Regions from separate parts of the Nonomuraea insulae genome, predicted to be linked through region 2. Evidence: riboswitches for the same ligand, from Rfam matches in the RefSeq annotation. Region 2 holds a riboswitch; the other holds the start of a gene.

Region 1 (19,355 bases), on a different contig from region 2:
GGGCGGGGATCTACCGGCGCTCCCTGCGCGACCTGCTGCACTTCCCCGGCTCCCTGCACACCGCCGAGGACCGGCCGTGGATCTGGCGGCTGCACCGCGAGGCCGCCACGTTCGCGGTGGTGTCGCTGGCCGGGGTGTTCTACCGGCGCATGGTGTCCGGGTCGCTGACGCAGGTGGGCGACGAGCGTCAGCTGCACTTCTTCGACGCCTTCGAGCTGGTCTTCAAGGACCTGGAGCCGGAGTTCCTGCCCAAGGCGGCGCGTAACTTCTGCGCGCTGCTCGCCCACCACCTGGAGATCGGCGAGCGGTTCACGCCCGCGCTGCGCGCCCGCTTCGAGGAGCGCGGCGCGCAGATGGTGCGAGCGCTGCCGGCGGAGCTGGTCGCCGAGTCGGTGGCGCGGATGTCCGTCGAACGCGAGGCCGCGATCCGCGCCCTGGTGCCCGAACTGCCCCCCAGCCCGCACGTCCGCGTCCGCCGTGACCGGGAGGAGTCCTGAAGGTGCCCCAGAAGGTGAAGGTCTTCTACGCCTCGACGTTGTTCGGGGCGATGTCGCTGGCCGCGGCCATCGACGACGGCCGCTTCGGCGACGGCCGCCGCGTGCTCATCGTCTCGAACAACGCGGCCATCCCCGAGGTGGCGACGCCGCTGGACAAGACGCCCGGCTTCGCCGTGCTGCGCTCGCGCTTCGACGAGGTGCACTCGTGGAACGAGCTGATCGCGCCGCTGCACCCGTCGGACTGGCGGGCGCGCGTCATCGAGGTGCCGATGACCGAGCGCCTCATCCGCTCCCACTGGGGGCTCGACGACGTCGAGGAGCTGGTGCTGGAGTCGATCGCGGTGCCGCCGGCGCGGACGATCGCGGGGCTGGTGCGCGACTGCCCGATCTCGGTCTACTCCGACGGGCTGATGAGCTACGGCCCGACCCGTGACCCGCTGCCCGCCGAGATCTTCCGCCGCATCGCCCGGCTGATCCACCTCGACCTGGTGCCGGGCCTGACGCCGCTGCTGCTCAGCGAGTACGGCGTCACCCCCGAGATCCTGCCCCAGGAGCGCTTCCTGGCCATCGTGGACGAGGTCACCGCCACCGCCCCCGACATGCTCGCCGGGCAGGCGATCGTCCTCGGCCAGTACCTGTCGGCGCTGGACATCCTCACCGCGGAGGAGGAGGCCGAGCTGCACGAGAGCATGCTCAAGGCGCTGGCCGCCCGCGGCCTCACCGACATCGTCTTCAAGCCGCACCCGGCCGCCGGGCGCCGCCACGCCCAGCTCCTGCGGGCCGCGGCCGGGCCGTTGGGAGTGCGGCTGTCGGTGGCGGGGGAGAGCGTGCCGGCCGAGGTGTGCTTCGCGGCGCTGCGGCCCGAGCTGGTCGTGGGGTGTTTCTCCACGGGACTGGTGACCGCGCAGCGCTACTTCGGGCTGCAGGTGGCCTCGTACGGGACGGGGACGGTGCTGGAGCGGCTGGCCCCGTACGAGAACAGCAACCGGATCCCGGTCACCATCGTCGACGCCCTGCTGCCGCGCCTGTCGCCCGAGGGCCACATCGAGCGGCCGCCCGCCGCCGACCTGCCGGGCCTGGTGCGCGCGGTCGGCTACTGCATGCAGGCCGACGCCTACCCGGAGCTGCGGCCCGAGCACATCGAGTTCGACCCGCGCTACTTCAAGCGCAAGCGCCTGGAGACGCTGGGCTTCGCCGGCTCCGGCAAGCCCAGCGCGCTCACCAGGATCCGCAGGAAGATCAGGTCAGCGATCTGAGGTAGCGGCGCATGCGGCGCTTGGCCCGGTAGCCCACCCGCAACATCTTCGGCGGCACCTCCACCCGGAGCCGGGCCCTGCGTCGCGCCGCCGCGTGCTCGGGCCCGTCGAGCAACGATCTGGCGGGCGTTCCCGGCCGGGCGGTCACCAGCCCGGCCAGCAGCCCCGCCCAGTCGTTGCGCTCGGCCGGCTGGAAGTAGTTGGCCGCGCACCATGCGGCCGAGGCCATCCGGAAGCCGCCCTCCGCCAGCTCCTCCAGCGTGCCCAGCAGCCGGCTGCCCTCGAACACCACGTTGATCATCTCGGCGCTCACGCCGAAGTCGCTCAGCACCAGCGACGGCACGTCCATCGCGATGGCCTCCAGCGCCGCCGTCGAGCTCACCGTGACGAACCCGGTCGCCCGCTCCAGCTGCTCCCGCATCGACCCCGCCTCGAACGCCAGCCGCCCCGGCTCCCCCATCTCCCGCCACAGCCGCCGGTAGTGGAAGCGCTCGTTGTGCGTCTGCCGCTCGTCCTCCAGGGCTCGCAGCTTGACCACCACGTCCAGGTCGGGCCGGCCCTCGGCCAGCCCGGCCAGCGACAGCAGGATCCGCTCGCGCTGCTCCCGCTCCCGCGGCACCTTGGCCTGCGTGGCGAAGACCACCCGGTTACCGCCCCCTGCCACTCTTTCCTGGCGCAGGAACGGCAGCCTGGCCAGGCCCACCGCCCCTCCCCCGCCGAGCCGGGCGGCGATCTCGGAGAACTCGGCCACCTCCCGCTCGCTGTGCACCACGAACAGGTCGCAACCGCTGCGGAACAACCACGCCTTCTCCGTCGCCGGCACCGAGATGCCCGGCAGCCCGCTGACGAAAACCGGGCGGGGCCGCAGCCCGTCCAGCACCTCGGCCACCAGCACGTCCACCACCGGGCCCGTGCAGGCCACGAGGATCACGTCGGGCCGCGTCCGCTCGGCCAGCCGCCGCACCGACCGCGCGGACAACACGGGCGGCGGCTCCCCGTCGCCCACAGCCGCGGCCATCTGCTCCGGCGAAGGGGCGATCGGCGTGCGCACCACGACCAGCTCCGCCGGACCATCCAGGTCACCGAGCAGGCAGGCCGCCCATTTCAGATACGAATCGGAGTCGGCGACCGCCAGCACTCTCAACCGGACACTCCTGTCAAATGCGAGCGCAGGGCGGGGGCCGCCCTGCTCGTCCACCAGTCCTCTGGAACATCCACGGGCTCGACGGCGACTCCGCGCGGGCCGAGCAGCACCCGCAGCGAGGTGATCGCGGTCGAAGGGAGGCTGAGCACGCGCTGGCCGGCGTCCAGGCCACGCAGCGTCAGCTCGGCGGGCACGCCGCCGTCGTGGACGGTGATGCCGGGGCGCTCCCGGATCAGCGCGACGTCCACGGGGTCCTCGCGGCGGTGCGGGTAGTAGGCCAGCGGCTCGCTCGCGGCCAGGTCCGTCAGCCAGCGCAGGTAGTGGTCGCGGTGGACCAGGCCGTTGCGGACGAGCGAGGTGCCGAGCACGACCGTGCGCTCGGCCGGGCCCTCGGCGCTGGGCGGCTGGGAGCGCAGCCAGGCGAAGTCATGGCGTACGAGATTCACGCCGGCCTCGCGTACGGCCTCTTCGAGCTTGTCGTCCACGGCCAGCGCGGTGAAGATGCAGACGTTGCTCAGGCGCAACCGCAGCGCGGCCGCCAGGCCGAGCGTGGCGCGCAGCCGGGTGGAGCGGACGCGGGCCCGCAGCAGCGGCCGGAACGGGCCCGCCGCGATCAGCTCCAGCAGCCGCAGCGTGGCCAGCCCGTCGTCCACGATGACGATGCGGCCGGGGCGGGACACGAGCCAGCGCAGCTGCACCTTGCCGGAGAAGGCGTCCCCGACGGCCTGCAGGCGCCTGGGCATGCGCTCGCGCGGTTCGGCCAGCTCCAGGCCCTCCGGGAGGTCCAGCGAGCGCAGCTCGCGCCGTGTGGCCTTCAGGGGCCGCAGGCCCGCGCGGGGCACGACGGCCGTCTTCGGGCCGAGGAGCCCGGCGTGGTGGGCCTCGACGGCGCACAGCATCTGGAGCGGGGACTCCACCCAGGCCGACGCCTGTTCGACCACTCCTTGCCCTCCCAGCGAAGTGATGGCCCGTTCACGACCGCTTCAAGCTAGCCCCACCGGCTTAAGCGCTCAGAAACGCGGCGTGAACAATGGAGGGTATGAACTCGCTCATGCTCAACACCGACGGTGTGCAGATCCCGCAGCTCGGATACGGCGTCTGGCAGATCCCGGCCGACGAGGCCGAGCAGGCGGTCGCGACCGCTTTCAAGACGGGCTACCGGCACGTCGACACCGCCGCCGCCTACGGCAACGAGGAGGGCGTGGGGCGGGCCGTGCGCGCGAGCGGGCTGCCGCGCGAGAAGGTGTTCGTGACCACGAAGTTGTGGAACGCCGACCACTCCCGCGCCGAGGCGGCCTTCGACGAGTGCCTGGCGCGCCTGGGGCTCGACCACGTAGATCTTTTCCTCATCCACTGGCCGGTGCCGCGGCAGGACAGGTACGTGCAGGCGTGGAAGGCGATGGAGAAGATCTACCGTGACGGGCGGGCCAGGGCCATCGGCACGTCCAACTTCACGGTCGCCAACCTCACCCGGCTCATGGAGGAGACCGACATCACCCCGGCCATCAACCAGATCGAGTTGCACCCGTACCTGCAGCAGCGGGAGCTGCGGGCCTTCCACGAGGCCAACGGCATCCTCACCGAGGCGTGGGGCCCGCTCGGGCAGGGCAAGGGGCTGCTTGAGGACCCGGCGCTGACGGTGCTGTCGGAGAAGTACGGCAAGACTCCGGCGCAGATCGTGCTGCGCTGGCACCTGCAGCTCGGCAACGTGGTCATCCCGAAGTCCGTCACGCCCGCGCGGATCGCCGAGAACGTCGACGTCTTCCACTTCATCCTCGACTCCGAGGACATGGCGGCCATCGGGGCGATGAACAAGGGGCGGCGTCTGGGGGCGGACCCGGAGACGTTCAATGTGACCTGAGTGACGGAGGTGAATGGGGTGAATAACCCCATTCATTTACCCGCCCTATACGATCTCGGGCGTGCGAGATTTTACGTGGGGAATCGCGGCGACCGGTGGCATCGCGCGGACCGTGGGCGCGGCCATCGTGGCGGAGCCCGGGATGCGGGTGGCCGCCGTCGGTTCGCGGGATCTGGCCAGGGCTCAGGCCCTGGCCTCGACGTTGGGCGCGGAGTCGGCGTACGGCTCCTACGAGCGGTTGTGCGCCGACCCGGCCGTGGACGCCGTCTACGTGGCCACGCCGCACGCGCAGCACCTGGCCGTGGCCGAGGCGGCCATCGCCGCGGGTAAAGCCGTGCTCTGCGAGAAACCGCTGGCCGCGACCGTGGACGACGCGGAGAAGATGGTACGCCTGGCGCGCGAGGCACGGGTGTTCCTGATGGAGGCCATGTGGATGAGGTTCAACCCCCTCGTCCGGCGGATCGCGGGCGACCCGCGCTTCGGCGAGATCCGCTCCGTGCAGGCGAGTTTCGGCTTCGCCTCCCCCTATGACCCCGCCCATCGGCTGTGGGCGCCGGAGCTGGGCGGGGGCGCTTTGCTGGACCTGGGGATCTACCCGTTCGGGCTGGCCCAGATGCTCCTGGGCATGCCCTCCGACCTGCGGATGACCGGGTCCCTGGCCCCCAACGGGGTGGACGCGGAGGCGGCCGGCGTATTGCTCTATCCCGGCGGAAGGCACGCTCTCGTGGCGACCTCGTTGCTGGGGAATTACCCCAACCTGGCCAGTGTTGTAGGTACTCAGATGCGGGCGGACATCCCGGCGCCTTTCTGGGCGCCCCAGCGGATCGTCCTCACGGGACCCTCGATGGACCCGGAAGAGCACGTACTCGATCCGGCGGACAACGGATACGCCGGAGAGCTCCGCGAAGTCCGCGCCGCCACGGCCGAAGGCAGGACCGAATCCTCGATCATGCCTCTTGACGAATCCCTTGCCATGATGGGGCTTCTGGCCGACGCGCGGAGGCAACTCGCCTAGCCGCACTTTATGGATTTGTAATCCTCTTGCCTCATGTATTACCTTATGAGGCATCTTGAGGCATACGTCCGGTTTGTCCGGCTATGTCTGACCATCGCACGAAAGATCGCAGGATTGCGACCGCTGAATCCGCCTTCGGGCGGAACCGGGGACCCATGTCCTTTGGGGTGAATCGGCACTCCGGTGCCGTAGGGCAGCTTCCACGCCCGAACCCGTCAGCTAACCCGGTAAGCGGCATGGAAGCAAGGAGTACCCCCTCGATGGCCAAGCACCGAATCACCGCTGCCACGAAGACCGGTATCGCCCGCGCCCTCCTCGGCGCGAGCGTCCTCGCCTCGGCCCTCGGCGCCAACGCCGTGACGGCCAGCGCGGACACCGCCACCGGAGTCGCCGCGGCCACCGCCGCCAGGCACCCGGCCGCCGCTATCGCCGCCCACCAGGACGGCGCCAAGACCAACGAGACCAAGGTCAACGTCACCGCCGACCAGGTCCTCTCCCTGGCCAAGTCCCAGGTGGGCACCTCGGAGAACTCCAGCGGCGGCGGCACCAAGTACCAGCAGTGGTACGCCGACTCACGGCGCGCCGCAGAGACCGTCGCCCGCGACGGCGGCAGCCGCGCCGACTACCTGAACGCCGCCTGGTGCTCGATGTTCGTCTCCTGGGTCGGCGAGCAGACCGGCGCCCGCCCGCAGGTCGGCTGGGACGCCTACACCGTCGCCCACGCCAAGTGGTTCGCCGCCAACCACCGCTTCGGCAACGAGGCCAAGCCCGGCGCCGTGGTCTTCTTCTCCTGGAGCGGCAGCAAGTCCCTCAACGACATCAACCACGTCGGGTTCGTCGTCAAGGACAACCACAACGGCACCATCTCCACGGTCGAGGGCAACACGGGCGACGGCACGGTCGCGGAGCGCGTCCGTCCGACGTCGCAGGTCGTCGGCTACGGCTACCCGCAGTACGCCGCCTGACGGACTCTTCACCGGCACGATCGAGCGCGCGTCCCCCGCACGGGGGGCGCGCGCTCGCGCGTTTCCCCGCCCGATCAAGACCCCTCGCTCTGACCCTTCACCTGCTCCGGCAGCCCGGTGTTGGGGATGCCGAACCTGCGCGCGTACTGATCGTTGAGTTCCGCCCAGCCGAAGGCGGTCGCCGCGGCGCCGCGGATCGGCGGGATCGGATGACCTTCGAGCAGCTTCTCGGCCACGTCGAGGCACAGGTGCCAACCCGCCGCGACCTTCGGGATCCACTCGCGGTCGTTGACGGTGTGCCGCAACGTCAGCCGGGCGCCGGCGTCGGTGGCCGCCAGCTCCCAGCGCAGCAGGTCGGTGCCGAGGGTGTACTCCAGCAGCGTCGGCGGTTCTGCGCGGACGACCTCGGCCTCCATGTCCACGGGCTTGTCGTCGTCGATCATCGTGATCGTGACGCCGCCCGCCTTGGAGAGATCGCGGTCGGCCGTGTACGGCGCCCACGCGGCGAGTTGTTCCGGCTCGGTCAGCGCGGCCCACACCTTCTCGGGCGGGTGGCGCAGGTCGCGGGTGAAGACCAGGGTCCAGCGATCCTCCGTCGCCTCGCAGCCGACCTGGCCGAGCGGGCTCGGGCGGTATGCGTCGTCGGTCATGACTACTCCAGGTTGTCGAGATGACGCTCGAGAGCGTCGAGATGCCGGTCCCAGAGGGCGCGGTACGGCTGAAGCCAGTCGTCGAGCGCCCGGAAGGGACCCGCGTGAATGCGGTAGATCCGCCGCTGAGCCTCCGTGCGGCAGGTGACGAAACCGGCTTCCCTGAGCACCTTCAGCTGCTTGGAAACCGTGGGCTGGCTGACGTCGAGCGCCTCCACCAGCTCGTTCACGCTGCTCTCGGCCGTCAGGAGCCGGTCGAGAATCCGGCGCCGGGTCGGTTCGGAGAGCACGGAGAACGTATCGACGGACATGCCTTTATATTCCTAGAAGGGCATATTCCTGTCAAGGCATATACGCCGATTCACCCCAGGAAGAACTCCGCCAGCGCGCCCGCGACCCGTACCGGATCGTTCTCCATGGGAATGTGACCCGCCCCCGCGACGCGGACGAGCCGGGTGTCCGGCATCTCGGCGGCGAACCGCTCGGCGTGCCGCACCTCCTGGAAGGTGTCCTCCTCGCCCCAGACCAGCAGCTTGGGCGTCGCGCCGGCCCTGAGCGCGGGCACCAGATCCAGCGTGTAACGGCTGTCGGCGGCGCCCGCGAGTGCCATCCAGGACCGGCAGACACGCGGGTCGTTCCAGGGGCCCAGGTAGTCGGCCAGCTCCTCCTCCGAAGCCGGGCGGGCCAGCGCCGTGGTGACGGCCGTACGGCGGGCGGCCAGCACGTCCTCCACCGTCGTCGCGGCGACTACGGCGGGGTCCCGGTAGCGGGCCACCCCCGGCACCGGCCAGGAGTCGTAGGTGACCGAGTTGACCAGCGCCAGCCGGCCCACCTTCGCCACACCCCCGGCCAGCAGGTGCTGGGCGATCGCACCGCCGATGTCGTGCCCGGCCACGGCCACCGGCTCCGCCACCCTCAGCGCCGCCGCGAACCGCGCCACCCACCCCGCCAGCGCCGGGACGGCCGCCGTCTCCGGCGTCAGCTCCCCCTCCGAGCGCCCCAGGCCGGGCAGATCGACCGCGACCGGCCGCAGCCCGGCCGCGGCCAGCAGATCCATCACCGGCGCCCACACCCGGCTCCAGTACGTGCCGTGCAGCAGCAACACCACCGGCCCGCGCTCCCCCGCCGCCAGATAACTGGCCCGCAGACCGTCGACCTCGATCGTCTTTCGCGTCGTCATGGCATAACCATCGGGTTCTGGCCAGGGGGAGGTCAAATACCAACTAAGGTATGTCGCTATGACATTGGCGCAGCTCAGAGTGCTCGTCGCGGTCGCCGATCACGGCGGCTTCACCACCGCCGCCGACCACGTCGGCATGTCCCAGCCCGCCGTCAGCCGCGCCATCGCCACCCTGGAACGCGAACTGGGAGCGGCCCTGTTCGTACGCCACCGCGACGGCATCGCCCTCACCGAGGCCGGCGACCGAGCCCTCGCCCGGGCCCGCGAGACGCTGCGCCACTTCGACCTCATCCGCGCCGACGTGGCCGCCGCCAACGGCCAGATCACCGGCGAACTGCGCCTGGCCAGCCTGCCCAGCGCCACCGGCACGCTCGTCGCCAGACTGCTGCGCGCCTTCACTGACCACTACCCCCAGGTCCGGGTGCGCCTGTTCGAAGGCGTCGACGACGACATCCGCGCCTGGCTGCACCGCGGCGCCGCCGAGGTCGGCGTGGTCACCCTCCCCGCCCCCGGCCTGCACACCGCCCACCTCAGCACCCATGACATGGTCGCCGTCATGCCGGCCGCACACCCCCTCGCCGCCCAGCCCGTCGTGCACCTGTCCGACCTGGCCGGGCGGCCGTTCATCCTGACCACCGCCGGCTGCCGGCCGCTGATCATGGGCGCGGCGCTGGCCGCGGGGGTGGGGCTGGACATCGCGTTCGAGGCCGGCGGGCCCGCCGCCATCCTGGAGATGGTCAGCGCCGGCCTGGGCGTCAGCATCGTGCCCACGCTCGGCCTGCCCGCCGACCTCGGCGCGGTGGTCACCCGGCCGCTGGAGCCTGCCATGAGCCGCTCACTGGCCCTGGCCGTCCCGTCGCTGGACGGGTGCGCGCCCACGGCGCGGGCGTTCCTGGACGAGCTGGCCGCCTTTACGTTGTAGATTCATACGCGTGTCAGCGGGAGATGAGCGTGGCCCATCGGTCCAAGGTGGACAGCGCCTCGTCGGCGGAGCGGTACTGCAGGGTGAACAGGCCGCGGTCGGCGCCCGCCTTGGCGTAGGCGTCGAGCCGGCCGGGCTCGGGCATCGGGCCACCCTCCGGGATCACGCCGAACAGCGTGATCGGCACCCGTCCCCGTCCGGCGTCGGCGGCCCTGGCGCGCAGCGTGGCGGCTCGCCGGGTGAGCTCCTCGACGTCCATCATGTCCACCTGGGGCAGCCACGCATCGCCGAAGTCCAGCACCCGGTCCTCCGTGCCCGGCCCGTTCCCGCCCACGAGCACGGGTGGGTGCGGCTTCTGCGCGGGCTTCGGCCAGGACCAGATCGGGTCGAAGTCCACGAACTCGCCGTGGTACTCGGCCTCGTCGGCGGTCCAGATCTCGCGCATGGCGCGGACCCGGTCGGCGAGCAGGGCCATCCGGGTACGCGGATCGGTGCCATGGTTGGCCATCTCCATGCGGTTCCACCCGCCGCCGACGCCGAACTGGAAGCGCCCGCCGCTCAGTTGGTCGAGGCTGGCCACCTCCTTCGCCGTGGTGATCGGATCCCGCTGGGCGACGAGGCAGACCGCGGTGCCCAGGGTCAGGGTGGTGGTCACCGCGGCGACCGCGGCCAGCGCGACGAACGGATCGACGGTCTCGGCATAACCCCGGGTCGAGGCGCCGGACGGGCGCCTGCTGTGCACCGGGATATGCGTGTGCTCCGTCCAGAACAGCGACTCGAATCCACGTTCCTCAACGGCCCGGCCGAGCTCTTGCGGGGTCAGACCGTTGCAATTGGAATAAACAGCGATGCCGATGTCCATCCGGCCATGATTACCGGCGGAACCGGACCGGTCAACGCGCCGGACGACTGTCAGGTTCTCCCCGTGACGGCGGGTTCCCGCGCCTGCTCACGTACGAACCAGGCCGCGGCGAAGGCGAGCACCCCCAGCAGCGCCGCCCCTGCCAGCACGCCCTGCAGCCCCCCGCTGACCGCCTCCCGCACGGCTTCGCGGGCAGGGCCGCTCAGCGTGGTCATCGATTCCGGCGTCAGCCCGTCGCCCGCCCCGGAGCCGAGGCCGGCCTCCACCCGGCTCCCGTAGACGGCGCCCAGGAGGGAGATGCCCACCGAGCCGCCGATCGTCCGCAGGAGCGTGACGGTCCCGCTGGCCGCGCCCATGTCGCGGTGCTCGGCGCTGGCCAGCGTGAGCAGGAGGCTGCTCTGCATGACCAGCCCGATCCCGACCCCCGCGACCGCCGAGAGCCCGGAGGCCAGGACCATGCCGGTGCCCACGTCGAGCACGGTCAGCGCGAGCACCCCCGCCACGAGCACGCCGCCGCCGAGGATCGGATACCTCCGGTAGCGGCCGTCGCGGCTGATGAGGCGACCGGCGACGAGCTGCGCCGCGAGCATGCCGAACATCAGCGGCAGCAGCAACATCCCGCTGCCGGTCGGGGTGGCGCCCAGGACGAACTGCATGTACTGCGGCAGGTACGCGGTCACGCCCATCATGACGGCCCCGACCAGGAAGCTGAGCACCTGGGCGAGGGTGAAGTTGCGGTCGGCGAAGAGCCGGGGCGGGATGATCGGCTCCTCGGCCCGCCGCTCGACCCGGACGAACGCGACCAGGCACACGACCGCCACCGCGCCCAGGGCCAGGATCTGGGGCGACGCCCACGCGTACGCGATGCCGCCCCAGCTCGCCAGGAGGGTCAGCGCCACGATGCCGGCGGTCAGCAGCGCGGCGCCGAGGTAGTCGATCCTGGCTCTGACCCGCTCCCCCGGCACCCGGATGCCGAACCCCACGATGAGCAGGGCGACGGCCCCGACCGGCACGTTGACGTAGAACGTCCACCGCCAGCTCAGCTCCTCGGTGAGCAGGCCGCCGAGCAGCGGGCCGCCGATGAAGGCGACCGGCATCATGGCCCCGATCATCGACTGCACCCTGCCGCTGTCGCGGGGCGGCACCAGCACGCCGATGATCGACAGCGCGCCGACCATCAGGCCGCCCGCGCCGAGCCCCTGTACGGCGCGGAAGGCGATGAGCTGGCCCATGTCCTGTGACAGGCCGGCCAGCATGGATCCGGCCAGGAAGATCACGATCGAGGTCATGAACGTGCCCTTGCGGCCGTAGAGGTCGCCGAGCTTGCCCCAGATCGGAGTGGTGGCGGCCGCGGCGAGCATGTACGCGGTCACGACCCAGGACAACTGGTTCAGCCCGCCCAGCTCGCCGGTGATCGTGGGCAGCGCGGTGCCCACGATCAGGCCGTCCAGCATGGCCAGGAACATGCCGAGCAGGAGCCCGGACATGCCCACGTAGAGAGACCTGCTCATGCTCTCAGGCCCCGTACGGGCGGGCGGTCCTGGCCTCGCGCAGGGCCTGACCCCACCAGGCGAGCTGGTCGAGCATCGCCTTGGCCACCGCGTCGCCACCGGGGCTCGTGCCGTCGGAGCCGATCTGGGCCCACGGCGCCTGCAGCCCGACGGCGTCCCGCATCGTCACGGCGTGCAGTTCGGCCATCACGAGCCGGAGCTGCTCGACCGCCCGCAGCCCGGCCGAGAAGCCGCCGTAGGCCACGAACCCGACCGGCTTGGCGTTCCACTCGCGGTTGTGCCAGTCGATGGCGTTCTTCAGCGAGGCGGGGAAGCTGCGGTTGTACTCGGGCGTGACGATCACGAACGCGTCCGCCGCCGCCAGCCTGGGCGACACGGCCGACAGCTGCTCCACGGCCTCCTGCGACTGCGGCGGGTCCCCGAGGACGGGGAACACGGTGGGCAGGGGTGTCTCGACCAGGTCGATCACGTCGGCCGTCATGTCGGCGCGCCGGTCGAGGTGGCCGCGGATCCAGCTCGCGACGGTGGGGCCGAAGCGGCCGTCCCTGGTGCTGCCGACGATCACGGCGACGCGCAAAGGGGTGTCCATGGGGACCTTCCTTCAGATGTGTACGACGTATTTACCGAAATACAACGTACACATCGCTGTGTACGCTGTCCACTGCTGATACGTTGTACACCTCGAAGGAGGGTGATCCATGGAGAAGGTCCCGTTGTGGGCCCGCCTCGAACGTCCCGAGCCGGCGCCCCGCCAGACCCTGTCACCGCAGCGGATCGCCACCGCGGCCGTCGCCGTCGCCGACGCGGAGGGGCTCGACGCCGTCACCATGCGCCGCCTGGCCACCGAGCTGGGCGTGGCGCCGATGGCCGCCTACCGATACGTGTCGGGCAAGGACGACCTGGTCGAGCTGATGGTCGACCACGTCTACGCCGAGCTGGAGCTGCCGCCCGCCACGACCGGCTGGCGCGAGACGCTGCGACTCGTCGCCGTGCGGACGCGCGAGCTGACGCTCGCCCATTTGTGGCTCGGCCAGCTCCCGCCGAGCGCCGTGCTCTCGCTCACCCCGAACCGCACAGCGGTCTCGGAACGCATGCTGAGCGCCGTGGCCGAGCTGGGTGTGGACCCCGACACCGCGATGGCCGTGGCCGCCAGCATCAGCTCCTACACGCTCGGCATGACCGGCCAGGAGATCGCGATGCGGCAGCTCATGGCCGGGCAGGGGTGGTCCGACGAGCGGGAGGTGTACACCAGCCTGGCGCCGCAGCTCACCTACCTGCTCGACACCGGCCGTTACCCGGCGTTCAAGCGCTACATCCACGAGGGCAGGTGCAAGAACGATCCGCAGTGGCAGTTCGAGACCGGTCTCGACTACGTTCTGGACGGCATCGCAGCCAGGCTCGGCGCGACATAGTTCGCGGAGCGTGTCGATCCTGGGCCGGGCCGTTCGACGCATGGGCGATGACGACGGTCAGACCGAAGGAGACGACACCGATGAAGTTCATGATCGTGGGCAAGGCCAACGCGGAGACCGAGGCCGGGGCGCTGCCCAGCCAGGAGCTCGTGGACGACATGATCGCCTACAACGAGTCGCTGGCCAAGGCGGGGGTGCTGCTGGCCGGTGAGGGCCTCTACCCCAGCTCGGAGGGGGCGCAGATCGCCTACAGCGGCGGGAAGGCGTCCGTGATCGACGGGCCGTTCACCGAGGCCAAGGAGCTCATCGCCGGCTTCTGGCTGATCCAGGTCAAGTCGCGCGAGGAGGCCATCGAGTGGGCCCTGCGGCTTCCGGTGCCGCCGGGGGGCGAGGGGGTCGCGCTGGACGTGTGGCGGGTGTTCGACGCGGCGGACGTGCCGGACGACTCGATGCCGGCGGAGGAGCGCGAGCGCGAGGAGGTGCTGCGCGAGCGCCTGCGCGTGACCGAACCCGGCGCGTGAGGCTCGCGGACCACCGATGGCCGCCGCTTGCCATCCGCGCGTGGCCGCTGGTCTGATGGGCCCGTGACGGCTACCGACACGCATCGCGCGATCGAGGCGGTTTGGCGCATCGAGGCGGCCCGGCTCATCGCCGGGCTCGCCGGGCTGGTGCGCGACGTCGGCCTGGCCGAGGAGCTGGCGCAGGACGCGCTGGTCGCCGCCCTGGAGCAGTGGCCGGAGTCCGGCGTGCCGCGCAACCCCGGCGCCTGGCTGATGACCGTCTCCAAGCGCCGCGCCATCGACCTGATCCGCAGGAACGAACGCCTCCAGCGCAACCTCATCGAGCTCGGGCACCGCGTCGACCTGGAGGAGGAGCTGCCCGAGGTCGACGAGATCGAGGACGACCTGCTGCGGCTGGTCTTCACCGCCTGCCACCCCGCGCTGTCGATGGAGGCGCGGGTGGCGCTGACGCTGCGGGTGCTCGGCGGCCTGACCACCGACGAGATCGCGCGGGCGTTCCTGGTCCCGGAGTCCACCGTGGCCCAGCGCGTCGTGCGCGCCAAGCGCACGCTGGCCGACAGGAAGATCCCGTTCGAGGTGCCCCAGAGCGCGGACCTGGCGGACCGCCTGTCGTCCGTGCTGGAGGTCATCTACCTCGTCTTCAACGAGGGCTACTCGGCGACGGCCGGCGACGACTGGATGCGCCCCGCGCTCTGCGAGGACGCGCTGCGGCTCGGCCGGGTGCTGGCGGGCCTGATGCCCAAGGAGCCCGAGGTGCACGGGCTGGTCGCCCTCATGGAGATCCAGGCGTCCCGCGCGGGCGCCCGCGTGGGCCCGTCCGGTGAGCCGATCCTGCTGCTGGAGCAGAACAGGGCCCGCTGGGACCGGCTGCTCATCCGCCGCGGGCTGGCCGCGCTCGACCTGGCCGAAGCACTGGCCGGGACGCTGGGGCCGTACACCTTGCAGGCGGCCATCGCCGCCTGCCACGCCCGCGCCCTCATCCCGGAGGAGACGGACTGGCTGCGGATCGCGAGCCTGTACGAGTCGCTGGCCCGGCTGTCCCGCTCCCCCGTCGTGGAGCTCAACCGGGCGGTGGCGCTGTCGATGGCCTACGGTCCCGCGGTCGGGCTCGAACTCCTCGACCAGATCGTGGACGAGCCGTCGCTCAAGGACTACCACCTGCTGCCCAGCGTCCGCGGCGACCTGCTGTTCAAGCTGGGGCGGACGGCGGAGGCGCGGGCCGAGTTCGAGCGGGCGGCGGCCATGACGCGCAACGCCCGCGAACGCGCCCTCCTGGAGGAACGCGCCGCCGCCTGCTGACCCGGCGGCCTCCGGCGACCGCGCCCGATCCCAGCTCGCCGGGGCTCAGCCGGGATCGCGCCGGGCTCCTTCCGGCCAGATCAGGCGAACGGGCAGCCCCCGCCGCCGTGCCTCGGCCACCACGTCGGCGGTGCCGCCATGCCCGCGGGCGGGCAGGCCGTCCCAGACGGCGAACAACATCTCGGCGCCGTCGAGCATGCGCACGCTCGCCGCCATGTAGGCCCGCTCGGTGGCCTCCGCGAAGCCCAGGCGCTGGACCCGGACCGCGCGGCCCAGCAGCTCGTCGAAGACGTCCGGCGGCCCGTCGCGGTATTCCTCGGCCGGGATCACCACTTCCAGCTCTCCGCCGAGGTCGAGCACCGCCCTGGCGAAGATCTGGTCGGCCCCGTCCGCCAGGCAGGACAACCCGGAGATCGCCGGGCAGTGCTCGGCCAGCTCCTCCCGTACGGCCTGGTCGATCAGCAGGGCGGTCTGAGGCGGCAAGCCACGGTGGCCGGAGACGGCGATCCGGATCATAATCCCCCCATTGTGCGCTCTCTGGCGATATTCTCCCTCGAATGATCATTTGGCTCAACGGAACCTTCGGCGCGGGCAAGACCACCACCTCCGCGGAGGTCGCCAAGATCGTGCCGGAGGCGACGGTCTTCGACAGCGAGCAGGTGGGCAGCATGCTCCGCCACGTCAAGCGGCTGCCGCGAGTCACCGACTTCCAGCACTGGCCTCCGTGGCGGGCGCTGGTCGTCCAGACGGCCACCCAGCTCCTGGACTATTTCGGCGGCGTGCTCGTGATCCCCCAGACGGTCCTGATCGAGCAGTACTGGACGGAGATCCGCACCGGCCTGGAGAAGGCCGGCATCCCCCTGCACCACTTCCTCCTCCACGCCGACCGCGACACCCTGATCCACCGCATCGAGAACGACACCATCGTGAACGAGAGGGACAGCGTCGTGAACGATGCCGGCAGCTGGCGGATGAACCACCTCCCGGCCTACGAGGAAGCCCTCCTCTGGCTACGCCGCGAGACACGGGAGATCGACACCACGGACATCCCGCCGCGGGAGGTGGCCTCGCTCGTGGCGTCGAAGGTCGTCACGAACTGACGGGTTCGGAGGGAGTGACGCAGGCGGCGGCCAGGGCGAGCACCCCGGCCACCGCGAACGCGACCGCGAAACCCGCGCCCGTGACCACCACACCGACGGCGGCCGGGGTGGCGGCGGCCACCAGGTTCTGCCCGGTGTTCTGCGTGCCCAGCGCCCGGCCCGCCCAGGAACCGCCGGCCAACTCGGACACGGCGGTGAAGGCCAGCCCGTTGCCGCTCATCGAGATGACCAGCGCCGCGATCACCAGGGGCGTCCCCCACGATGTGGCCGCGGCCAGGGCCAGCAGCACCATGGCCGTGGCGTTGATCGCGGCGAGCGAGCGCATGGGGCGCACCCGGCTGCCCACCCGATCGGACCAGGTCCCGCACAACAACCGCCCGCCCGCCCCGGCGAACTGGGCGGCGGCGATGAGCTGACCGGCCTGGGCGACGTCCCAGTCCTGCGCGACCATCAGGTACGTCAACGCGAAGGCCGAGGTGGTGAACTGCGGAACCACCAGCAACATGCTCGCCCCGTGCACCCGCCACAACGCCGGGTCCCGGTACGGCGACCCCGCACGCCGCCCCGGCACGGCCGACGCGCGCGGCGGATCGGCCACCAGCATCCCGACGGCCACCGCGGTCACGCCGCAGATCACGGCCATCGCGACCAGCGCCCCGGACACCGTGCCGAACCTCGGCGCGACCACTCCGGCCACGGCCACACCGAGCGGCTGAGCCGTCTGCCGCCACCCCATGGCGACCCCGCGCCGCTCCTTGGGAAACCATCCCAGCACCACCCGCCCGCTGGCCGCGTTGGACGCCGCTCCCCCGGCCCCCGCCAGGGCGAGCAGCACACCCAGCACCACCGGATCGCTCGCGAACGCGGCCGCCCCCAGAAACACCGCGGCCAGCGTCAGGCCGGCCGTCATGGCCAGCCGCTCACCGTAGCGGTCGGCGGCCCAGCCCCAGGCGATGAGCGTGCAGAGCATCCCCGCGCTGGGCGCGCCGACGAGTATCCCGGCCTGGGCGAGCGTGAGGTGCAGCTCTGACTGGATGGCGGGGAGCAGGAACGGCAGCCCGTACATGAAGACGCATCCGGCGCCCTGTGCGGCCATGCCCAGGCTCAGCATGGCCCAGCGATTGGGGGAACTCATGCCACCAACCGTAGATCAGTCTTATAAAATAAGACAAATCATATCAATATATGGACACGTGCCATATATCTCCTGATCAGATGGGCGGCCGTCCCGCCCGGACGAGCCGGGCCACGGTGGACCAGCGCATCGGCGTGCGGGCGCCGTGCCCGCCGCGCCACCCTTCCGCGAACCCGGCCAGGGAAGCGCGGAGCGCCGCGGGGTCGCGGAAGCGCCACAGGGTCACCAGGGCCCAGGCGGCGAGGTTGAAGGGGATCAGCGGGGCGGGCAGGTTGCGCAGGGCCAGCCAGACCCGGTTGCGCGCGTTGAGACGGTAGAAGGCGGCATGGCGACCGGGGTCGGTGGCCGGATGGTGCACGACGACGCCGGGCGCGTAGTGGCCGACGCAGCCGCGATCCCACAACCGCCAGGCCAGGTCGATCCCCTCGTGGAAGAGGAAGAAATGGCCGGGCCACCCTCCGGCGGCCTCGAACACCTCGCGGCGCACCATGACGACGCCCTCGGCCATGACGGTTACGGTGCCGGCCCGCTCTGGGCGGGAGGCGCGCAGGCGGGGCACCCAGCGGCGCAGGGTGCGGCCGGTGACCGGGTCGGCGATGCGTGGCTGGACGAAGGCGCGGCGCGGGTCGCGGCCGAACTCCGCCGCGAGGCGGCACAGCGCGTCGCGGGCGGGCAGCACGGCGTCGTTGTCGAAGAAGAAGATCAGGTCGCCCTTGACGTTGGCGGCGCCGATGTTGCGGCCCTCGGGTATGCCCACGTTCGCCGGCAGTTCGACGGTCCGCACGCCATCAGGCACCTGGTCCGGCGCGCAGCCGTTGCCGACCACCACCACGTCGAGCTCGATGCCCTCCTGTGACAGCAGGGAGGTCATGGCGGCGGGGAACTCCTCGGGCCGGTCGTTCATGGTCAGGACCACGGCGCCCACCGCGGGGCGCGAGCCATCAGCGCTCACCGGGTCGCCCTGCGCCGCCTGGGGAGAGAATGTTCTTCTGCCACTCACTGTCCCGCCATGCTGTCGTCAGATCACGGAAGGCCCACTTTAGTAGGGACGATCTAGGCAGCGCAGGGCGTCGCTCCGGTTGGGGCTGGACCCGCCACAGGTTTCTCCAAGATATTCGAGAAACTTCATCTTCACTCTAAGTATCCTTACGACTACTATAAGGTATCACCGCACCCGTCCAAGAGGTGGTCTCGTGCCGAGTCACGACAAGATCGCGGACGCCAGGAAGGCCCTCGCCGACCGGCTCAGGGAGCTCCGCCTGCACCCCGCCGACGGCGACCCCCTGACCGGCGACCGCCTCGCCGAGGCCATGGGCCGGCCGGGGCGCAAGGCCCGGATCAGCAAGATCGAGAACGCCGCCCAGCTGCCCACCGTCGAGGACCTCAGGGCCTGGGCCACCGCGTGCGGCGCCGAGGGCGAGATCCCCGACCTCATCGCCCGCGTGCGCGGCATCGACGCGATGTACACCGAGTGGCGCCGCCTCGAACGCACCGGCCTCGGCGAGGTCCAGGAGGCGTTCGTCTCCCTGTACGAGCGCACCGGCCGGCTGCGGGTGTGGCAACACTCGGCCGTGCCCGGCCTGCTCCAGACCGAGGACTACGCCCGCGCCCACCTGTCCACGATCATCGACTTCAGAGGGACCCCCGACGACCTCGACCGCGCCGTGGCGGCCCGTCTCGCGCAGCAGGACAGCCTCACCGACACCAGGACGTTCGTGTGCCTCCTCGGCGAGCAGGCCCTGCGCACCCCCATGGTGACGGGCGCCGCGATGGACGACCAGCTCGACCGGCTCACCGGCTACACCCGCGAACACTCCAACCTCAGCCTGGGCATCCTGCCGTCCGCCGTCCGCCCGCCCGTCATGCCGCCGGAGAACTTCTGGCTGTACGACACGGCGGAGGTCCGGGTGGACGGGGTGGCGGCCCAGTTCCGGATCACGAAACCCGACGACATCGCCGTCTACGAGAAGGCGTTCACGGCACTGGCCAAGGTCTGCGTGTACGGAGAGAGCGCTCGCGAACTCA
Region 2 (11,155 bases):
CCTCCCGATCTGGGAGGGGCCTTCTTGGCTGGTCGGGGCGACAGGATTTGAACCTGCGACTTCTTGCTCCCAAAGCAAGCGCGCTGCCAAGCTGCGCCACGCCCCGTTTCGCCGAGTACGCATGCGCTCCGTGACTCCGGTACGCTTACGCCCTGACGACCGGATGAAGTCTAGACCAGAGTTCGACCGGTTCGCGCGGACGTAGCTCAATGGTAGAGCCCTAGTCTTCCAAACTAGCTACGCGGGTTCGATTCCCGTCGTCCGCTCCAAGGCGACAAAGGGCCAGGTCAACCCCCACCCGGGGTGCCTGGCCCGAGGTTTTTCCAGGCCTCTTCCGTCATTTCGGCGAGAGTGCGCATCCGGTGCCCGTACGCCTCGTGCCCGTCGGAGACGAAACCGTCGTCGCCGTACGGCAGGCCGCAGAACGAGGCGCGGAAGCGCTCGGGAGGTCCGCCCGCGGGCAGCGGCGCGTAAGGCTCCAGCGGCCGCAGGTCGTAGCCCGAGCGGGACCGGTGGCTGTTGCGCGCCACCTGATGCGCCTGCAGGCGGATCAGGGCGTCCAGGTCCTGCTCCACGAAGAACTGCAACATGCGGTACTGGCTGTCGAGGAACTTCTGGAGGCCCCTGGAAGGGTGTTGCAGGAGGTACACGCAGACCACGACCGCGTGCCAGCGGTACATCTCCGGGTCCCGCTGCTCCTCGGCCAGGATCGCGTTGTAGTAGTCGGCGCACAGGCCGAGGGGGCCCGCCGCCGCGCCGCAGTCACAGGGGTGCATGCCGGGCACCCAAGCCAGGGGCCGGGCGGGCGTCGAAGGCATTTCCGCGCTCGTAAGCTGTGATCGATGCGTGCGCGACCGATCTCCCGTGAGGCCCTCGTCGAGGAGCTGGCCGAGCTGATCTGCGCCCGGCCCGCGGACGCCTGGGTGCGGGTGGCCGTCGACGGCGCGCCCGCCGCCCGGCCCTGGGCGCTGGCGGACGACCTCGTGGCGCCCCTGCGCCTGCGCGGGCGGCCGGTGTCACGGGTGTCGGCGGGCGACTTCCTGCGGCCCGCCTCGTTGCGTCTGGAGTACGGCAGGACGGATCCCGACGCCTTCTACGACGACTGGCTCGATGCCAAGGCGCTGCGCAGGGAGGTGCTGGAGCCGCTGGACCCGGGCGGGTCCGGGCGGGTGTTGCCGGCGTTGTGGGACAGCGGGATCGATCGGGCGTACCGGATGCCGTACGTGGAGCTGCCGCCGGGCGGGGTGGTCCTGGTGGACGGGACGTTGCTGCTGGGGCGGGGGCTGGCGTTCGAGGTGAGCGCGCACGTGTGGTTGTCACCCGGGGCGCTGGAGCGGGGCACCCCGGAGGAGGAGCGGTGGCGGTTGCCCGCGTACGAGCGGTATGAGCGTGAGGCGCGGCCCCAGGAGACGGCCGACGTCGTGATTCGGGCCGACCACCCGGATCGGCCCGCGGTGTTGCGGCCGGGGTGACCGCCACGGCGGGCGGTCACCCGCTCGTCATCGCGCCGTGGGACGCTTGCCGTGGTTCGCCTTCTTCTTCTTGCGTGCCTTGCCCTTGCGCGCGCGCCTGGCCATAAGCTCGCCTCCGATGATCGGTACGGCATGAGCCCCCAACTTCTCTCGCCCACGCTGACCAGCGCAAGCGAACCCCGCGAACTAACATTCCCCAACAATTCCGTGTCATAATTTGGTGGAATCTGTTGGAAGGAACGGACGTGCTCGCACAGCAGCGGCAACAGACGATCCTCGAACGCGTGCGCAGCAACGGCGGCGTCCGGGTGGCCGACCTCGTACGCGAGCTCGGCGTCTCCGACATGACCATCCGCCGCGACCTTGAGGTGCTGGCCGAACGCGGGCTGCTGGAGAAGGTGCACGGCGGCGCGACCGCGCTCGGCCCCGGCTCGACCGAGGAGCCGGGCTTCACCGCCAAGTCCGCCCGCCAGCAGCAGGAGAAGGCGGCCATCGCGCGGCACGCGGCCACACTCGTACGGCCGGGAACGGCCGTGGCGCTGTCGGCGGGGACCACCACGTGGGCGCTGGCCCACCACCTGATCGGCGTGCCCGAGCTGACCGTGATCACCAACTCGATCCCGGTCGCCGAGGTCTTCCACCGCAACCCGCGCACCGACCGCACGGTCGTGCTGACCGGCGGCGTACGCACTCCGTCCGACGCCCTGGTGGGCCCGGTCGCCGTGGCCGCGATCCGCCGCCTGCACGTGGACACGCTCTTCCTCGGCGTGCACGGGATGAGCGTGCGGGCCGGGTTCACCACGCCCAACCTGCTGGAGTCCGAGACCGACAGGGAGCTCGTGGCGGCCGCGCACCGGCTGGTCGTCCCCGCCGACCACACCAAGTGGAACACCGTCGGCATCAGCACGATCGCGGAGCTGAGCGAGGCCCACGTGGTCATCAGCGACGCGGGGCTGCCCGAGGAAGCACGCACGGAGCTGGCCGAACGGGCCGTAGAACTGATCATCGCGGAGGGCTCGCCTTGAAGCGCACCATCACCCATCTGGCCGACGGCCGAGAGCTGATCTACTTCGACCGGCGCGACGACGCCGACAGGAGCGTGATCGACCGGCGGCCTCTCGAAGGCCGGCCCGTGGCCTCCGAGTTGCGCTACGACCCGCTGACGGAGGAGTGGATCGCGATCGCCGGGCATCGGCAGACGCGGACGTTCCTGCCGACCGGCGGCGCGGCCGAGTGCCCGTTGTGCCCGTCGTCGGAGGAGCGGTCGACAGAGATCCCGGCGTACGACTACGACGTGGCCGTGTTCGAGAACCGCTTCCCCTCTTTTTCCGGAAATTTTGGGACTTATGAGGCTGTGGGTGGGCTGAGTGAGGTCCGTCCGGGCGTGGGGAGGTGTGAGGTGGTGTGCTTCACCTCTGATCACTCCTCCTCCTTCTCCAAGCTCTCCAACGCCCAGGTGGAGCTGGTCATGGAGGCCTGGGCCGACCGCACGGCCGAGATGTCCGCGATCGAGGGCGTGGAGCAGGTGTTCTGCTTCGAGAACCGGGGCGAGGAGATCGGCATCACGCTCGCCCACCCGCACGGCCAGATCTACGCCTACCCGTACGTCACGCCCAGGACCAAGCTGCAACTCGGCGCCGCCCGGCGCTATACGAAGGGCAACCTGTTCGCCGACGTGCTGGCCGCCGAGCGGGAGGCGGGGACGCGGGTGGTGGCCGCCAACGAGTTGTGGACGGCCTTCGTGCCCGCCGCCGCGCGCTGGCCGTTCGAGGTGCACCTCTATCCGCACCGGCAGGCGCCCGACCTGGCCGCGCTCACCGAGGAGGAGCGGGCGGCGTTCGCGCCTCTGTACACGTCGGTGCTGCGGGCGTTCGACGGGCTGTTCGGGGTCGTGATGCCGTACATCTCGGCCTGGCACCAGGCGCCGGTGCGGCAGGATCGTGAGCTGGGCTACCTGCACCTGGAGTTGTTCAGCATCAGGCGGGCGGCCAACAAGCTCAAGTTCCTGGCGGGCTCGGAGTCGGCGATGGGCGCCTTCGTCAACGACGTGTCGCCTGAGGAGGCCGCACGCATGCTTCGATCACAGGTAGATCACTAATGGATTTCTAATTAAGGTCGCATGACTCGTGATCTACCACTAATATCCCGTTATGCACCGGCCGTAACGGCCGTTGCACGCCTAATCCCGGGCGCGGCGCCCGGGAGCCGGGGACCCAAACCGCACCTGGGGTGAATCCGCTTCGGCGGTAGGGAGCACCTCCCATGCCCGAACCCGTCAGCTAACCCGGCCGGCAGAGGGAGAGGAACACCTACGTGGCGGCTTCGTCCCCCGCGGCTCTTGCCATCGCTCTCATCACCGCCGGCGCCCTCGCCGTCCTCCCGGCGACCGCGGCCTCGGCCGCCCCCAAGCCGACGGAGTCGGAGCTCCGGGCCCAGCTCAAGCAGCTCAACACCAAGGTCGACAAGCTCATCGAGAAGTACAACCTCAAGCGCGTCGACCTGGCCAAGGCGCAGCAGGGGGTCGAGACGGCCAAGGGCAAACTGGCCGCCGCCGAGCAGGCGCTGACCGCGGCCGAGCAGCGCGTCGCCGAGATCGCCCGCCTGCGCTACCAGAACGCCGACCCCTCGCTGCCCTCCTTCATGCTCCCGGACAACGGCGGCTTCATGCTCCCCCAGAACGGCAGCAGCGCGGCCCTGCTCGAACAGATCACCGCCGAGCAGCAGGCCATCGTGAACGGCGTGATCAGGGCCCGCGACGACAAGAAGAAGGCCAGCGAGGAGGCCACCGCGCTGGCGGCCCAGGTCAAGTCGGACGCGGCCGAGGTGGACGAGCAGCGCGACGACGCCGAGGACGTCATCAAGGACATCCAGGACAAGCTCGAGGACCTGGTGCCGTACGCGACGGGCCGCAACTCCGACGGCTCCTGGGCGCCGCAACTGCCGTCGGGCTCGGACAACATCACCTCACGTACGCGGCTGATGAAGGCCGAGGTGGGCAAGAACTTCGCGCTGCCGTACGACGTGGGCTGCTTCCGCTCGGGCTCCGACGGCGAGCACCCTCTTGGGCGGGCCTGCGACTTCATGATGAGCACGGGCGGCACGACGCCCAGCTCCGACCACAACGCCCTCGGCGACCGGATCGCCGACTGGGCGCTGAAGAACAAGGACAAGCTGGGCGTCAAGTACGTGATCTGGAAGCAGCGCATCAACCTGGGCTCGGGCTGGCGCACGATGTCCGACCGGGGCAGCATCACCCAGAACCACTACGACCACGTGCACATCTCGATGAACTGAATCGCCATCAGCATGGGGCGGCTTCGGGGGACGTCAGGGTGTCCCACGCCGCCAGGGCACAGGCGATGACCGTCTCCAGTCGCGCCCGGGTGGCTCCATCGCGGGAATGGATGGCCATGCCTTGCAGGACGGCGGCGTAGAAGTCGGCGACGGCGTCGACATCCGTGCCGGCGGTCACGTCGCCATCCTTGATGCCCTGCTCCAGTCGTCGCCGGAAGGAGTGCGGCACGAGTGCGCGGCGTTCGGCGAGGAAGCCACGCAACCCGGCGTTCTGGGTCGTGCCCGTCAACGCTGACAGCACCACCATGCAGCCTGGCGGCGTGGCGGGGTCCGCGAACCTGTCGGCGTTGGCGCGCAGTGCCTGGGCGACGCCCTCCCGCGCGGTACCGGCCGTCTCCAGAAGGTGCAGCGGCCTGGCGCCCTCCGTCGCCCCGTACAGCTCGACGGCCTCCCTGAACAGCTGCTCCTTCGCGCCGAAGCCGGCATAGATGCTGGCCGAGGCGATGCCCATGGCGGTGGTGAGGTCGGCCATCGAGGTGCCCTCGTAGCCGCGCTCCCAGAACGTGATCATTGCCTGGCGTAGTGCCAGGTCCCGGTCGAAGCCGCGTGGCCTGCCCCGTTCCGCCATGTCCGCCACCTTTCTTTGTCGATTGACCAAGATATCCCTTGACCGGCTCGGACGCATCCTGCTATTTATTTCTTTGCCGATCGACAAAGAAATGAGGCGGACGTGAGCGAACTGGCCGGCAAGGTGGCGTTGGTGACGGGTGGCAGCCGGGGCATCGGGGCGGCGATCGCCCTGCGACTGGCCCAGGACGGGGCGGAGGTGGCCATCACCTACGTCAACGCCGCCGAGGAGGCGCGGGCGGTGGGCCGGCGGATCGAAGCCGGCGGCGCCCGGGCACTCGTGATCAAGGCGGACTTCGCCGACGCGCACGCGGCCACCGCGGCGGTCGAGCAGACCGTGGCGGAGCTGGGCAGGATCGACATCCTGGTCAACAATGCGGCCGCCTTCGCCGTCGGGGATCTGGCCCAGGTGACGCCGCAAGAGGTGGACCACGTGCTGGCGGTCAACGTGCGGGCGGCGTTTCTGGCCTGCCAGGCGGCGGCGCGGCACATGGACCGTGGGGGCCGCCTCATCAACGTCGGCACCTGCGTCGCCGAGCACGTTCCCGGGCCGGGGATGACATTGTTCGCGATGAGCAAGTCCGCGCTGGCCGGCCTCACCAAAGGCCTGGCCCGCGATCTCGGCCCGCGCGGCATCACCGCCACCGTCATCCACCCCGGCCCGATCGACACGCACGCGAACCCGGCCGACGGCCCGCAGGCTCCGATGTTCAGCGGCGTGACCGCGCTGGGCCGCTACGGCACCGTCGAGGACATCGCCGCCGCCGTCGCCTACCTCGCCGGCGAAGGCGGCCGTTACGTCACCGGTTCGGCCATCAACGTCGACGGAGGCTTCGCCGCCTGACGCCGCCAAGGGGCCGGGAACGGGGCGATCCGCCGGCGGGCGCCGTCAGTTCGTCAGTCTGAGCGGATTCACCAGGTCGGCGTAGACGAGCAGGCCGGCCATGACCATCATCACGATCGCGATCGCGTACGTCAGAGGCAGCACCTTGGCGATGTCCACGTAACGGGGCTCGGGCCGCCGCATCACCTTGGCGTAGGCCCGCTTGATGCCCTCCCACAGGCCGCCGGCGATGTGCCCGCCGTCCAGCGGCAGCAGCGGGATGAGGTTGAACATGCCGATCGCCAGGTTGAAGCCGGCCAGCAGGTTGACGAAGATGGCGATCTTCTTCTCGCTGGACAGGTCGGAGGCCAGGATCTCGCCGCCCATGCGGCCCGCCCCGACCACGCCGACCGGGCCCTCCGGGTCACGTTCCTGGCCGGAGAAGGCCGCGTTCCAGATCCCCACCATTTTGTTGGGCAGGTTGACCAGCGAGCTCGCCACCCGGCCGGACAGCTCGCCCATGTAGCCGATGACCTGGCCGATGTTCTGCTTCTCCATGACCTCGGTGGGCAGCACGCCGAGGAAGCCGACGTTCTTGTCGATCTTCGCCGGGTCCTCGAGGTTGGGGCGGTCCTGGGCGATGAGGGTGACGCTGAGCGTCATGGGCTTGTCGTCGCGGACGATGCCGACCTGCACCGGGCCGGGGCCGTGGGAGCGGATCAGGCGGGTCGCGTCGTCCCAGGAGCCGATCTTCTTGCCGCCGAAGGAGACCAGGTGGTCGCCCGGCTTCATGCCGGCCTGGGCGGCGGGTGTGGGCTTGTCGGTGGACTTGCAGGCCGCGCGCTGCTCCGAGATCGGGATCACGCACGTGTTGGTCTCGGGCGAGACGATCGGGGCCCAGGCGGGCAGGCCGATGCCGACCAGCAGGATGCTGAAGAAGATGAAGGCGAGCACGAAGTTCATCGCCGGGCCGCCGGACATGATGATGACCTTCTGCCACCACTTCTTGCGGTAGAAGACCTTGTCGTCGTCGCCCGGCCGCACCTCTTCCTGGGCGGCGTCGCGGGCCGACTCGATCAGGCCCTGCCACGGGCCCGTCGCGGTGCTCCTGAGCTTGCCCGGCTCGTCGCCGGGCCGGGGCGGCAGCATGCCGATCATGCGGATGTAGCCGCCGAGCGGGATCCACTTGATGCCGTATTCGGTCTCGCCCCTGCGCCGGGACCACGCTGTCGAGCCGAAGCCCACCATGTACTGGGTCACTCTGACCCCGAACAGCTTGGCCGGCACCAGGTGGCCAACCTCGTGCAGCGCGATGGAGACCATCAACCCCAGAAGGAAGAGAATGATCCCCACGACGTAGAGCCAGTTCATCGAGGCGTGCTCCAAGCAGGCGACAGGGCGGGACGACACGACAGACGAAAGGTCCGACAGCCCCAGAGTAGTCGAACTCGCCACACCGCACGGCTTACCGCTTTTGATGAGCATTGACAGTCTGCGATACAACGATCACTCTGGGTGACGACGGAGGGGGACGTCTTGATCCGCATACTGATCGCCGAGCACCTGCCGTTGGTGCGCCGTGGCCTGCTGGCCACCCTCGGAGCCGAACCTGACCTGCGGGTCGTCGCCGAGGCGGGACACGCAGAAGAGGTGATGCACGCGGCGCTGTCCGCGAAGGCCGACGTGGCCGTGGCCGATCTCGACCTGCCGGGCCCGCCGGTGACCGCCCTGCTGGCCGAGCACGTGCCCCGGTGCGGGGTGCTGATCCTGTCGGCCGCGCCCAATCCGGCGCAGGTGCGCGAGGCGCTGGCCGGTCCCGCGCTGGGGTTCATGAGCCTGTGCGTGCCCGCCGAGCGGCTGGCCGAGGGGGTGCGGCAGGTCGCGGCGGGGCGGCGGGCCATCGAGGCGGAGCTGGCCGTGGCGGCGCTGCAGTGCGCGAGCAATCCGCTGACCAGGCGGGAGCTCGACGTGCTGAGGGTCGCGGCGGGCGGGGCGCGTTCGACGGAGATCGCCGACGAGCTCTTCCTGTCGGTCGGCACCGTACGCAACCACCTGTCGCGCATCATGTGCAAGACCGGGGCGCGCAACCGGCTGGATGCCGTGCGCATCGCCAGTGACAGCGGCTGGTTGTAAGGGACTGTGACGGGACCCCGGTGGAGCCGCGCCGCTCCGCCGGGGTCCGGACTCCTAGAGGATCCCAGCCGGGCGGAGCCCGGTGCCAGTGAGCACCATCACGGCCGGCCCGTGTAAAAGGTCACGGGCGCCAGATGAGCACGAGCGCGCAGTCGTCGTTGTGCCCTGAGGCCATCGCGTTGACCAGCGCCCTGGCGCCGTCGCGGAACCCGGAGGGCAGCAGCCGCTCCGCTTCGCCGAGCAGCCGGTCGAGGCCGGCGTCGATGTCGCGGCCCGGCTGCTCGATCAGCCCGTCGGTGTAGAGCAGCAGCGCGTCGCCCTTGCGCAGGGTGCCGCTGTCGGGCTCGCAGTGCAGGTCGGGCACCACGCCGAGCACGACGCCCTTGGCCGTGGCGACCTGCCAGTTGCCGGTGCCCGCGTCGAACTTCACCACCGGCGGATGCCCGGCCGAGGTGATCGTGTAGTCGCCCGTCTCCAGGTCGAGGCGCACATGCACGGCGGTCACGAACCCCTCGTCGCCCCGCTGCCTGTGCAGGTAGGAGTTGCACGCGGGCAGGAAGTCGCCGACCGAGCCGAGCAGCCCGCCGAACGTGCCCGACAGCAGCAGCGCCCTGGTGCCCGCGTCGACGCCCTTGCCCGACACGTCGACCAGGGCGATCTCGACGGAGTTGCCGTCGCGCATGGACACCAGGAAGTCGCCGCCGAACGACGACCCGCCCGCCTGCTTGAGCACCACCTTGCCGCCCCAGTCCTTGGGCAGCGAGGGCAGCTCGCCCTGGCTCCTGAGCCGGTCACGCAGCTCCAGCAGCATCGCGTCGCCGCGCAGCCCCTGGACGCCGAGCTTGCCCCTGGTGCGGGCCATGAGCACGGCGAGCACGGTGGTGAACACGATCGTCACGGTCAGCCCCAGGCCGACCCGCCCCACGCCCAGCGTCGCCGCGATGTAGCCGAGCGCGACCCCGACCCCCACGAGCAGCTTGACCAGGCTGCGCAGCCGGAGCTGGAGCCCGCCGACGAGGGTGACGAGGATGAGCAGCGAGGGCGAGAACCACTCGGTCGAGACCTCGGCCGCGAGGAACCCGATGACGAGCGCCAGCACGATCAGGGTGCTGAGCAGATTACGGTCGCGGGCCAGCAGAACCCGCCGGACGAAGCGGACGACAGGCACGAGAAATGGCACCCGCACCAGGGCCGCACGGACCCGTGGCGGGATCAGCGGCGCCTGACGGGAACTCATGATGCGCCTGACTGTATCGGTCTGACCCGTGTTTGGGCAGCCCACTTGACCAACGCCTTGATCATTAAGCACGTATATTGGGTGGCCGTCCCCCTTTGCCCGCTCCTACCTTGGACGGATGACGTATCCGATCCGTCCGATTGACGAGTCCGAGTGGCCGGCCTTCGGCCGGGTGCTTGAAGAGGCGTTCGGCTGGACGCCACACCCCACCCAATTCGAGCGGTGGAAAGCGGAGACCGAGTTCGACCGCACGCTCGCCGCCTTCGACGGCGAGCAGATCGCCGGAGTCACCTCCGTCTTCAGCTTCACGATGACGGTCCCCGGCGCCCAGCTCCCCGTAGCCGGCGTCACCGCCGTCAGCGTCCTGCCCTCCCATCGCCGCCGCGGCGTGCTCTCCTCGCTGATGCGCAGGCAGCTCAGCGACGTACGCGAGCGCGGCGAGCCCGTCGCCGCCCTCTACGCCTCCGAGGCCCTCATCTACGGCAGGTTCGGCTACGGCAGGGCCGCGAGCGAGCTGTCGTTCCGCATCGACAAGAACCGGTCGGAGTTCGTCCGCGACGCGCCCCAGGACCCGTCGCTCCGGCTCAGGGTCGCCAAGCCCGCCGACGTTCGCCCCGAGATGGAGCAGTTGTTCGCCTCCGTCGTCACGCGCCGCCCCGGCCGATACGAGCGCAATCCCCAGACCTGGAACAACCTGCTGGCCGACGAGGAGTTCGACCAGCGCGGATCCGGGCCGCTGCGCTCGATCCTGGCCGAGGACGACACCGGCGTGCGCGGCTACGCCCTGTTCCGCATCAAGTCCTCCTGGGACGACGACGGCGTTCCCGACGGGACCCTGAAGCTGTACGAGCTGGAGGCGTCCGACCCCGCCGCCTACGCCCTGCTCTGGCGCAGCGTGCTGGACCGCGACCTGGTCGCCAAGGTCGAGTGCGGCAGGCCGGCGGACGACCCGCTGATCGCGCTGCTGGCCGACCAGCGCCAGCTCCGCGCGGGCTGGGGTGACGAGCTGTGGGTACGCCTGGTCGAGGTCGACAGGGCGCTGACCTCCAGGGCCTACTCGGCGCCCGTGGACGTGGTGATCGAGGTCGAGGACGACGTCTGCCCGTGGAACGCCCGCCGCTGGCGCCTGACCGCCGACCTGTCGGGCGCCGAGTGCAAACCGGTGGAGGAGCAGCCGGACATGACGCTGCCGGTGACCGCGCTCGGGTCGGCGTACATGGGGGACGGCATGCTCGGCGAGCAGTTCGAGGCGGGCCTGCTGGGCGAGCACAACCCCGGCGCCGTACGCAGGCTCGCCACCGCCATGTCGTGGAGCCCCAAGCCCTGGTGCGGGCAGGGCTTCTGACGTCGTGACGTAAGCTCAAGGTCATGGCGCTGCAAAGTCTGCAGATCACAGCGGTCGTCGCCATGCGCGCCCGCGATGTGTCGAAACCGTCGAAGGACCAGCAGGAGGCCGCCGACCGGCGGCCCCTGCGTGATGAGATGCCCAGGCGCGACCCCAAGCGCAAGGGCTAGGGAAGCGAGGGCAGCTGGCCGATCGTCTCGTAGGTGGCCAGCTGCGCGATGCGC

The links. A riboswitch is a leader RNA that binds a small molecule or an ion and turns the genes downstream of it on or off. The one in region 2 is predicted to bind cyclic di-AMP.
Region 1: it holds a riboswitch for cyclic di-AMP, as region 2 does, so the genes downstream of both, ACFPZ3_RS51190 (CHAP domain-containing protein) here and ACFPZ3_RS17680 (coiled-coil domain-containing protein) in region 2, are expected to answer to the same signal.

The regions. Positions count from the first base shown of each region.
Region 1 is NZ_JBHSPA010000073.1:288,160-307,514, reverse strand. It holds gene ACFPZ3_RS51220 (glycosyltransferase family 2 protein) at 1-497, shown strand, start outside; gene ACFPZ3_RS51215 (polysialyltransferase family glycosyltransferase) at 500-1,753, shown strand; gene ACFPZ3_RS51210 (DUF6716 putative glycosyltransferase) at 1,737-2,891, opposite strand; gene ACFPZ3_RS51205 (hypothetical protein) at 2,894-3,838, opposite strand; gene ACFPZ3_RS51200 (aldo/keto reductase) at 3,937-4,758, shown strand; gene ACFPZ3_RS51195 (Gfo/Idh/MocA family protein) at 4,820-5,773, shown strand; cyclic di-AMP (ydaO/yuaA leader) riboswitch at 5,885-6,022, shown strand; gene ACFPZ3_RS51190 (CHAP domain-containing protein) at 6,034-6,738, shown strand; gene ACFPZ3_RS51185 (SRPBCC family protein) at 6,813-7,388, opposite strand; gene ACFPZ3_RS51180 (ArsR/SmtB family transcription factor) at 7,391-7,699, opposite strand; gene ACFPZ3_RS51175 (alpha/beta fold hydrolase) at 7,750-8,568, opposite strand; gene ACFPZ3_RS51170 (LysR family transcriptional regulator) at 8,627-9,490, shown strand; gene ACFPZ3_RS51165 (LLM class F420-dependent oxidoreductase) at 9,504-10,352, opposite strand; gene ACFPZ3_RS51160 (MDR family MFS transporter) at 10,403-11,863, opposite strand; gene ACFPZ3_RS51155 (NADPH-dependent FMN reductase) at 11,868-12,452, opposite strand; gene ACFPZ3_RS51150 (TetR/AcrR family transcriptional regulator) at 12,562-13,275, shown strand; gene ACFPZ3_RS51145 (YciI family protein) at 13,356-13,796, shown strand; gene ACFPZ3_RS51140 (RNA polymerase sigma factor) at 13,860-15,095, shown strand; gene ACFPZ3_RS51135 (hypothetical protein) at 15,141-15,611, opposite strand; gene ACFPZ3_RS51130 (AAA family ATPase) at 15,653-16,195, shown strand; gene ACFPZ3_RS51125 (MFS transporter) at 16,185-17,330, opposite strand; gene ACFPZ3_RS51120 (glycosyltransferase family 2 protein) at 17,407-18,282, opposite strand; gene ACFPZ3_RS51115 (helix-turn-helix domain-containing protein) at 18,524-19,355, shown strand, end outside.
Region 2 is NZ_JBHSPA010000023.1:16,004-27,158, forward strand. It holds tRNA gene ACFPZ3_RS17645 (tRNA-Pro) at 30-106, opposite strand; tRNA gene ACFPZ3_RS17650 (tRNA-Gly) at 196-269, shown strand; gene ACFPZ3_RS17655 (DUF5946 family protein) at 288-776, opposite strand; gene ACFPZ3_RS17660 (nucleoside/nucleotide kinase family protein) at 843-1,472, shown strand; gene ACFPZ3_RS17665 (50S ribosomal protein bL37) at 1,500-1,577, opposite strand; gene ACFPZ3_RS17670 (DeoR/GlpR family DNA-binding transcription regulator) at 1,718-2,497, shown strand; gene galT (galactose-1-phosphate uridylyltransferase) at 2,494-3,570, shown strand; cyclic di-AMP (ydaO/yuaA leader) riboswitch at 3,639-3,780, shown strand; gene ACFPZ3_RS17680 (coiled-coil domain-containing protein) at 3,786-4,766, shown strand; gene ACFPZ3_RS17685 (TetR/AcrR family transcriptional regulator) at 4,774-5,394, opposite strand; gene ACFPZ3_RS17690 (SDR family NAD(P)-dependent oxidoreductase) at 5,497-6,237, shown strand; gene ACFPZ3_RS17695 (M50 family metallopeptidase) at 6,283-7,587, opposite strand; gene ACFPZ3_RS17700 (response regulator transcription factor) at 7,753-8,349, shown strand; gene ACFPZ3_RS17705 (PP2C family protein-serine/threonine phosphatase) at 8,471-9,586, opposite strand; gene ACFPZ3_RS17710 (GNAT family N-acetyltransferase) at 9,705-10,931, shown strand; gene ACFPZ3_RS17715 (hypothetical protein) at 10,955-11,101, shown strand; gene ACFPZ3_RS17720 (ribose-5-phosphate isomerase) at 11,098-11,155, opposite strand, start outside.